DNA from 2 places in the Pseudomonas sp. NPDC086251 genome. Region 1 is predicted to be linked to the other one. Evidence: predicted binding sites of a transcription regulator. Region 1 holds the regulator's gene; the other holds the start of a gene.
The links. The regulator FliA, encoded in region 1, starts transcription of late flagellar genes. The targets are predictions, from matches to a motif close to CTAAAGTTTNNNNNNNNNNNGCCGNTAA.
Positions count from the first base shown of each region.

Region 2: flgM (flagellar biosynthesis anti-sigma factor FlgM) is a predicted target of FliA. The motif match lies at 1,904-1,931, and genes of this name have one in related genera.

Region 1 is NZ_JBIVBY010000014.1:116,093-120,506, forward strand. It holds gene flhF (flagellar biosynthesis protein FlhF) at 1-1,071, shown strand, start outside; gene fleN (flagellar synthesis regulator FleN) at 1,187-2,017, shown strand; gene fliA (RNA polymerase sigma factor FliA) at 2,014-2,754, shown strand; gene ACIPL2_RS18250 (chemotaxis response regulator CheY) at 2,923-3,294, shown strand; gene ACIPL2_RS18255 (protein phosphatase CheZ) at 3,317-4,105, shown strand; gene ACIPL2_RS18260 (chemotaxis protein CheA) at 4,119-4,414, shown strand, end outside.
Region 2 is NZ_JBIVBY010000033.1:4,857-9,270, forward strand. It holds gene ACIPL2_RS28500 (chemotaxis protein CheV) at 1-927, opposite strand, end outside; gene flgA (flagellar basal body P-ring formation chaperone FlgA) at 1,010-1,771, shown strand; gene flgM (flagellar biosynthesis anti-sigma factor FlgM) at 1,969-2,295, shown strand; gene ACIPL2_RS28515 (flagella synthesis protein FlgN) at 2,347-2,814, shown strand; gene ACIPL2_RS28520 (flagellar brake protein) at 2,908-3,654, shown strand; gene ACIPL2_RS28525 (MFS transporter) at 3,720-4,414, opposite strand, start outside.

The DNA of each region.
Region 1 (4,414 bases):
GACAAGGCGACTAATCGCCAGTTGTTCGCCGGCCTGCCGCTGACCGCCGCCGAACCGCTGATCGAGCCGACCTACGCCGAACCGCGTCGTCCTGCGCCGGCTCCTGCGCCAGCGTCGAATGGCGTCGACCCGCGTGCATTCGACTCAATGCGTTTCGAACTCAATAGCCTGCGTGAATTGATGGAAGTGCAGCTGGGCTCGCTGGCCTGGAATCAGCTGCAAGGCAGCCGTCCGGCCCAGGCCAACCTCTGGCGCCGCCTGCAACGCATTGGCCTGTCCGGCCCGTTGTCGCGGGACCTGCTGGCACTGATCAGTGATATTGAAGAACCTCGTCAGGCCTGGCGGATGCTGTTGGCGCACCTGGCACGGATGATCGCCACCCCGGAAGTCGAGCCGCTGGAAGAGGGCGGTGTGATCGCCATGGTCGGCCCTGCCGGCATGGGCAAGACCACCACGCTGGCCAAGCTCGCGGCCCGTTACGTGCTCAAGTACGGCGCGCAGAACATCGCGCTGGTGAGCATGGACAGCTATCGCATTGGCGCCCAGGAACAACTCAAGACCCTGGGGCGCATCCTCAACGTCTCTGTGACCCACGTCGACCCGGGCCAGTCCCTGGTGCAGGCGCTGGAACCCTTGCTGCGCAAACGCGTGGTGCTGATCGATACCGCGGGCCTCCAGGCCAGCGATCCGGCACTGCGGATGCAGCTCGAAAGCCTGGCCGGTCGTGGCATCAAATCGAAAAATTATCTGGTTTTGGCAACCACCAGCCAGAAACAGGTTCTAACCGCCGCTTATCACAGTTACAAACGCTGCGGGCTTGCTGGCTGCATCCTGACTAAACTGGATGAAACGGCAAGTCTGGGCGAGGTGTTGAGCCTGGCCATCAGTCATGAATTGCCGGTGGCCTACCTGACCGATGGCCCGCGGATTCCGGATGATTTGCATCTGCCGCGTCGTCATCAGTTGGTCAGTCGCGCCGTAAGCGTGCAAATGCAAGAAGAACCCAGCGAAGAAGCCATGGCTGACATGTTCGCTGATATTTACCACAGCCCGACCAAGCAGGTTGGCTGAGGTATTAATGAACAGTTTTTGTACCTACATCGATGGTCTGCCATGCATTGTTCCGTTTGTGAACGCGCAGCCAGTAATGTGGCCTCCGTCTAAGTAAGACAAGGTAAAGAAATTCATGGGCAGCATGCATCCCGTACAGGTGATCGCGGTGACCGGCGGCAAAGGTGGCGTCGGGAAGACTAACGTGTCAGTGAACTTGTCCCTGGCTCTAGCGGAGCTCGGCCGGCGCGTGATGCTGCTGGACGCCGATCTGGGGCTGGCGAACGTCGACGTTCTGCTGGGACTGACACCCAAACGTACCCTGGCCGACGTGATCGAAGGCCGCTGTGAGCTGCGCGACGTGTTGTTGCAAGGCCCTGGCGGCATCCGCATCGTCCCGGCCGCATCCGGTACCCAGAGCATGGTTCATTTGAGCCCGGCTCAACATGCCGGCCTGATCCAGGCGTTCAGCGATATCGGCGACAACCTCGACGTATTGGTGATCGACACCGCGGCGGGCATTGGTGATTCGGTGGTCAGTTTCGTTCGCGCCGCGCAAGAAGTCTTGCTGGTGGTGTGTGACGAACCGACGTCGATCACCGACGCCTACGCACTGATCAAACTGCTGAACCGCGATTACGGCATGAACCGCTTCCGCGTCCTGGCCAACATGGCCCAGAGCCCGCAGGAAGGTCGCAACCTGTTTGCCAAGTTGACCAAAGTCACGGATCGCTTCCTCGACGTTGCCTTGCAATACGTCGGTGCGGTGCCGTACGACGAAAGCGTGCGCAAGGCCGTGCAGAAGCAGCGCGCCGTGTATGAAGCGTTCCCGCGTTCCAAGTGCTCGCTGGCGTTCAAGGCGATTGCGCAGAAGGTCGATACCTGGCCACTGCCGGCCAACCCGCGTGGGCACCTGGAGTTTTTCGTCGAGCGCCTCGTGCAACAAACGGCAGGACCGGTGCTATGACAGCCAGCGGTTACAACCTCTACAAGAAATCGGCACGTGACGCGCAGTACGAGCTGATCGAGCGTTACGCGCCACTGGTTAAACGCATTGCCTACCACTTGCTGGCGCGTCTGCCGGCCAGTGTCCAGGTCGAAGACCTGATCCAGGCCGGGATGATCGGCCTGCTTGAAGTGTCGACCAAATACGACGCCAGCAAAGGCGCGAGTTTCGAGACGTACGCGGGCATCCGCATCCGCGGCGCGATGCTCGATGAAGTGCGCAAGGGGGACTGGGCGCCACGTTCGGTCCACCGCAATACCCGGATGGTCAGCGACGCCATTCGCTCGATTGAAGCTAAAACCGGTCGTGACGCTAAAGATCACGAAGTTGCGGCCGAACTCCAATTGAGTCTCGACGATTATTACGGGATTTTGAACGACACCCTGGGCAGCCGGTTATTCAGTTTCGACGATCTGTTGCAGGACGGCGAACACGAAGGGCTGCACGAGGATGGCGCGAGTGCACATACGGAGCCGTCACGCGATCTGGAAGATGAACGCTTCCAGGCGGCGCTGGCGGACGCGATTGCCAATTTGCCGGAGCGTGAGCGACTGGTGTTGGCGCTGTACTACGACGAAGAGTTGAACCTCAAGGAAATCGGCGAAGTCCTGGGAGTCAGCGAATCTCGGGTCAGCCAGTTACACAGCCAGTGCGCGGCCCGTTTGCGGGGGCGTTTGGGGGAGTGGCGAGCGCGCTGAAGGCAGTGTGGGGACACTGCGAACGTGGCTGGTGTGGTGTTGAAACTGCGCCGGTCTCGATCTGTTGTGCTCCAGACAGTCATTGAGTGCTTTGCCGGATTGATTGAAATGGCGCGTCCAGGTGCTGGGCGCGTTTAAGACTGCTTGGAGGTCGAATTGGACAAGAACATGAAAATCCTCATCGTTGATGACTTCTCAACGATGCGGCGGATCATAAAAAACCTGTTGCGTGACCTTGGGTTCACCAACACGGTCGAGGCTGACGATGGCACAACCGCCATTCCGGTTCTCAACAGCGGAAGCATCGACTTTCTGGTAACGGACTGGAACATGCCTGGCATGACCGGTATCGACTTGCTGCGCCACGTGCGCGCCGATGAAAAGCTCAAGCACTTGCCCGTGCTGATGGTGACCGCTGAAGCCAAGCGCGAGCAGATCATCGAAGCGGCCCAGGCCGGTGTAAACGGCTATGTGGTCAAACCCTTCACGGCCCAGGCGTTGAAAGAAAAAATCGAGAAGATTTTCGAACGCATCGGTTGAGCAACTGCGCCACGGGGAAGCTATGGAGCATATCGAATCTTCACAGGGTGACTTCGAGTCGACCCTGAAAAAACACGCCGTCGAACTGGTCGAAAGCCTTGAAAAAGGCAAGTTCGGCGACGCTGTGCAACTGATCCATGAGCTCAACCAGACCCGTGACCGCGGCCTGTACCAGGAAGTGGGAAAGCTCACTCGCGAGCTGCACAGTGCGATCGTCAATTTCCAGATTGACCCGAACATGCCGCAAGCCGAGGAAGTGTCACAGATCACGGACGCCACCGAGCGCCTGGGGTATGTGGTCAAACTGACCGAGGCGGCGGCCAACCGCACCATGGACCTGGTGGAAAACGCCACGCCGCTGGTCAACAGCCTGAGCACTGAAGCCCAGGCCTTGAGCACCGATTGGGGACGGTTCATGCGTCGCGAAGTCGGAGCTGAAGAGTTCCGTGAACTGGCGCGGCGAGTCGACGGTTTCCTGACACGCAGCAGCGAAGACAATCGCGTGGTGTCGAGCAACCTTAACGACATCCTGCTCGCCCAGGATTACCAGGACCTCACCGGTCAGGTAATCAAGCGCGTGACGCAGTTGGTCACCGAAGTTGAAAGCAACCTGCTCAAGCTCGTGCTTATGGCCAGTCAGGTGGACCGCTTTGCGGGCATCGAACATGACCGTGAAGCGATGCTGGCAGAAAAAGATCCGCAAAAACATCTCTCTCAGGGTGAAGGTCCGCAGATTCATGCCGATAAAAGAGAAGACGTTGTGTCCGGTCAGGACGATGTAGACGATTTGCTTTCCAGCCTTGGATTCTAGGAGCACCCCATACATGAGCTTCGGCGCCGATGAAGAGATCCTTCAGGATTTCCTGGTTGAGGCCGGCGAGATTCTAGAGCAACTGTCCGAACAGCTGGTCGAGCTTGAAAGCCGACCGGATGATGCGGACCTGCTCAATGCAATTTTTCGCGGTTTTCACACTGTAAAAGGGGGCGCCGGCTTCCTCCAGCTCCATGAGCTGGTGGAGTGCTGTCACATCGCCGAGAACGTGTTCGACATCCTGCGCAAGGGTGAGCGACGCGTCGACTCGGAACTGATGGACGTGGTTCTCGAAGCGCTGGACGCGGT
Region 2 (4,414 bases), on a different contig from region 1:
GATGTCTGCTGCTTTGATCCGGTCGACTACCCGGGATGCCAGGTCATCAGGACGGAACTTGGCCAGGAAGTCATCGGCACCGACTTTCTTGACCATCGCCTGATTGAATACGCCCGACAACGAAGTATGCAGGATGATATGAAGCTTTTGCATGCGCGGGTCGGCGCGGATTTCGGCCGTGAGGGTGTACCCGTCCATTTCCGGCATCTCGATGTCGGAAATCATCATCAGGAACTCTTCTTCCGGCTTCTTGCCCTCGTCGACCAGTTTGCGCAGGTATTCCAGCGCTTGCCGACCGTCGTTCAACGCCACCACTTCGACACCGACCGTCTGCAGGCAACGCGTGACCTGCTTGCGTGCCACCGACGAATCGTCGACCGTCAGCACGCGCAAGGACAGCGCCTTGTGCTGGGTTTCGACATCCACCACGCCAACGGAAATCGCTTCCGGTGTCGGCGCCACTTCCGCCAGGACTTTTTCGACGTCGATGATTTCGACTAGCTGATTGTCGACCCGAGTCACAGCCGTCAGGTAATGATCGCGTCCCGTGCCCTTGGGTGGCGGATGGATCTCCTCCCAGTTCATGTTGACGATGCGCTCCACCGAGCGGACCAGGAAACCCTGGGTCTTGGTGTTGTACTCCGTGATGATCACGAAGGGATTGTTCTTGTCCTTCAAGGCGCCGGAGCCGGTCGCCATCGCCAGATCAAGAATCGGAATGGTCGCCCCCCGGATATTCGCCACACCGCACACGACAGGACTGGATTTTGGCATCAGCGTGAGTTTGGGGCATTGCAGCACCTCCCGAACCTTGAACACGTTGATCCCGTAAAGCTGCTGGCCGTCGAGACGGAACAACAACAGCTCAAGGCGATTCTGCCCAACCAGTTGCGTGCGCTGGTTCACCGCATCCATTACACCAGCCATGCACAGACTCCTACACCAACGCTTAAGTGTGTTGCGACGCGCATTCATCACTAAACGGCACGGCGCTTGCTTTTTAACTCTTATGAACACAGAACCGACATTTTCCCGACGCCTGACATCAATCTCCCGCAAATTGCTTTGCGCGATGTCGGCCGTTTGCCTGTTCAACGCTGGCAGCCCTGCCCTTGCTGACGCGGTTACCTTGCCTGACATGCTTATCGGCGTCACACAGGGCTTTCTTGAATTCACCGTAGAGGACTATTTGGCGACGAGTCAAACGGAAGGCCGTTACGAGATCCAGGTCAACCAACTCGATCCGCGCCTGCGCATGCCCATGTGCGACAAGGAATTGACAGCCACCCTGGAGAGTCCGGCCAAGCCACTGGGCCGGGTGACCGTCAAGGTTCGCTGCGAAGGCGCATCGCCCTGGACGGTCTTCGTGCCCGCTCAAGTCCGCCTGTTTCGCGACATCGTGACGACCACCCGGCCCCTGCGCCGCACCGGCATTATCGAGCCCGAAGACGTGACGTTGCGTGAACGCGACATCAGCTTGATCAGCCAGGGCTACCTGACCTCAGTCGATCAGGCGATCGGGCAGAAACTGACCCGACCAATGGTCGCCGATCAGGTAGTTACTCTGGTGCACATGGAACAGGCCGAAGTGATCAGCAAGGGCGACCAAGTGGTGATCACCGCGCGCAGTGGTACGCTCAGCGTGCGCATGCCGGGTGAAGCGCTGTCCAATGGCGGCCTGCGCGAACAGATCAGGGTGAAAAACCTCAACTCGCAGCGAGTCATCAAGGCGCAAGTCATCGCGCCCGGCCAGGTGGAAGTGGCCATGTAGCGACCTTCGTTCGCGGACGCCCTGCGCATGCGCCCTGTGCTCATGAAGAGATGGCGCACCGCCCGACTGTTGCCTAAACTGTGCCCCAGGCAGGGCAAGCGCTGGCGCGCGCAAGCTCATTGATAAATGGGCCTAAAGTTTTTCCGGGTATGGCCGAAAACATGGCAAGCGTCCAAATACCCAGAGGTTTTTTTATCATGGTCATCGATTTCAACCGTTTGAACAGTTCCTCATCACTGACGGGCAGTACACGTACCAGCGTTGCCAAGGAAACCGCCGAAGTCGGCAAATCCGCGCCGCTGAATACCCCGGCCGAACAGGCCAGCACCGTCAAAAGCGGGGAATCGGTACATCTCAGCAATGAGGCTCAACAGTTGCAGAAGGTCACTGACTCGCTGCGCGATCAGCCTGCCGTCGACAAAGCCCGCGTGGCCGAGTTGAAAGCAGCGATTGCCGATGGCAGCTATAAAGTCGACAGCAACCGCGTAGCCAGCAAACTGCTCAACTTCGAAGCCCAGCGCTAGGCCACCACGGTCTGCGCCAGGCTTTTGGACGCTTAAAACCCAAGGCCAGCCATGCACGACACTAATTTGCTGCAACTGATCACCGACGACTTCGCTCCAGCCCAACACTTGCTGCAGTTACTGCAAACCGAGTCCCTCGCCTTGCATGGTCGCGACATGCAACTGCTCGAAGACATTCTGGCGCAGAAGCAGGCACTGATCATCTTGCTCGAACAGCATGGCCGCAAACGCAGTGAAATCCTCGCCAGCCTCAACCTGCCGACCACGCGCAAGGGCCTTGAGCAACTGGCCGAGCAGTCGAGCATCGGCGAGCAATTGCTGGCACAAAGCGATGTACTGACCGACCTCCTGGCCCAATGCCAGGCCGCCAACGTCAACAATGGCCAGTCGATCATCATGCAGCAGGCCGCCACGGCCACTCAGCTGAAAATCCTCACCGGCGGTGAACCGCCAGCGCTCTACAATGCCAGCGGATCATTCTCCACCCTTGTGAAGCCGCGCCCACTCAGTCAGGCTTGAGCCGGCAACATGCGCACGCCCTATCAAGACGCGAAACATGCTGGCAAAATGCTGGCTAGCCGCAGTCAAATTTTGTCTGGAGATTGATGAACCGTGTCCAATGCCTTAAACGCGGACGATGCTCCGCAGCCACCCAAGGTGCTCAGCACGCCCCTGGAGATCTCCGGCAATCTTCGCCAGCTGCAAGAAAGCCATGACCCGCTGATCATTACGTTCAACGAGCGCAGCCAGCGCTTCCAGAGCTATCTGGTGGACATCGATCGTGAAGGCAAGACGATCGCCCTGGACGAAATGATTCCACGCGACGGTGAACGCTTCCTGCTGGCCGGCGAACCGTTCAAGGTCGAAGGCTTCCACGACGGTGTGCGCATTGCCTGGGAAAGCAACGGCCCGCTGAGCATCGACGAGTGCGGCGGCAGCCGCTGCTACCGTGGCCCATTGCCCGCCGAGGTGGTTTACCACCAGCGGCGCAATGCGTTCCGTGCGGCGTTGAAACTGGCGCAACTGGTCAACGTCGATCTGGACGGTGAAAAGCTCAAGGCACCGATCAGCGGCAAGCTGCTGGACATCTCCGCCACCGGCTGCAAGCTGCGCTTCGACGGCGACATCACCGGCAGCCTGCAACTCGGCCAGGTCTACGACCGCTTCGCCGCCGCCCTGCCCTTTGGCAAAATGACCGCGCCGGTCGAGTTGCGCTACCTGCACTTCGAAGAAAAGATCTCCACCACCTTCGCCGGCATCCGCTTTCACAACATGAGCGGCCTGGTGCAGCGGCAAGTCGAGCGGTTCGTCTATCAGCTTCAGCGCGAAGCGCGACGCTTCGACAAAGACGACATGTAGTTCGACACCGCCATAAAAAACGGGCAGTCCCTTGCGGTGACTGCCCGTTTTTTTATGCCTGGGATTTAAGGCCTGGCCTCGGTAAAACTTTGCTCGCGACCGGTGTCCGGATCGTCCGGAGGCAGATCGCTTTCGGCCACCGGTTCGGTTTCGGGTTCCGGGTCCGGCTCAGGATTGACCGGGTTCTGCATCTGTTCCTGCACCACCTGCTCATCGACACGCGGGTCGAGGCACGCCACCAGCGGCGAACTCGACATGCTGTCGGGCATGGCCACGTGATGCAGCGGTGCATCGTCGACCTGATGCAGGTTGGTGACTGCTTTCGGGCGAATTCGCCACACCAGCACCAGTGCGAAGAAACTGAAGAAGGCATACAGCATGTGGCTGCCGAACAGTTTCATCAGCACCCCGGCCACCAACGGCCCGATGCTCGCGCCCACGCCGTAGGTCACCAGCAGCATTGCCGTCAGGGACACCCGCCGATCACCCTCGACGTGGTCATTGGAGAACGCTACTGCCAGCGGATACAGGCAGAACATCACCAGCGAACAGAAGAACCCGGCAACAAACAAAACCTCCAGCGGTACTTGTTGCATGATTGCCAGCGGCAACGCGGTAAGGGCCAGGACCACCGCAAAACAGCGGATCAACAAGGCCCGGTCATAACGGTCCGACAGCCAGCCCAACGGCCACTGCACCAACAGTCCGGCGAAGATGCAGCTACCCATGAACAGACCGACTTGCTCGGTGGATAACCCTT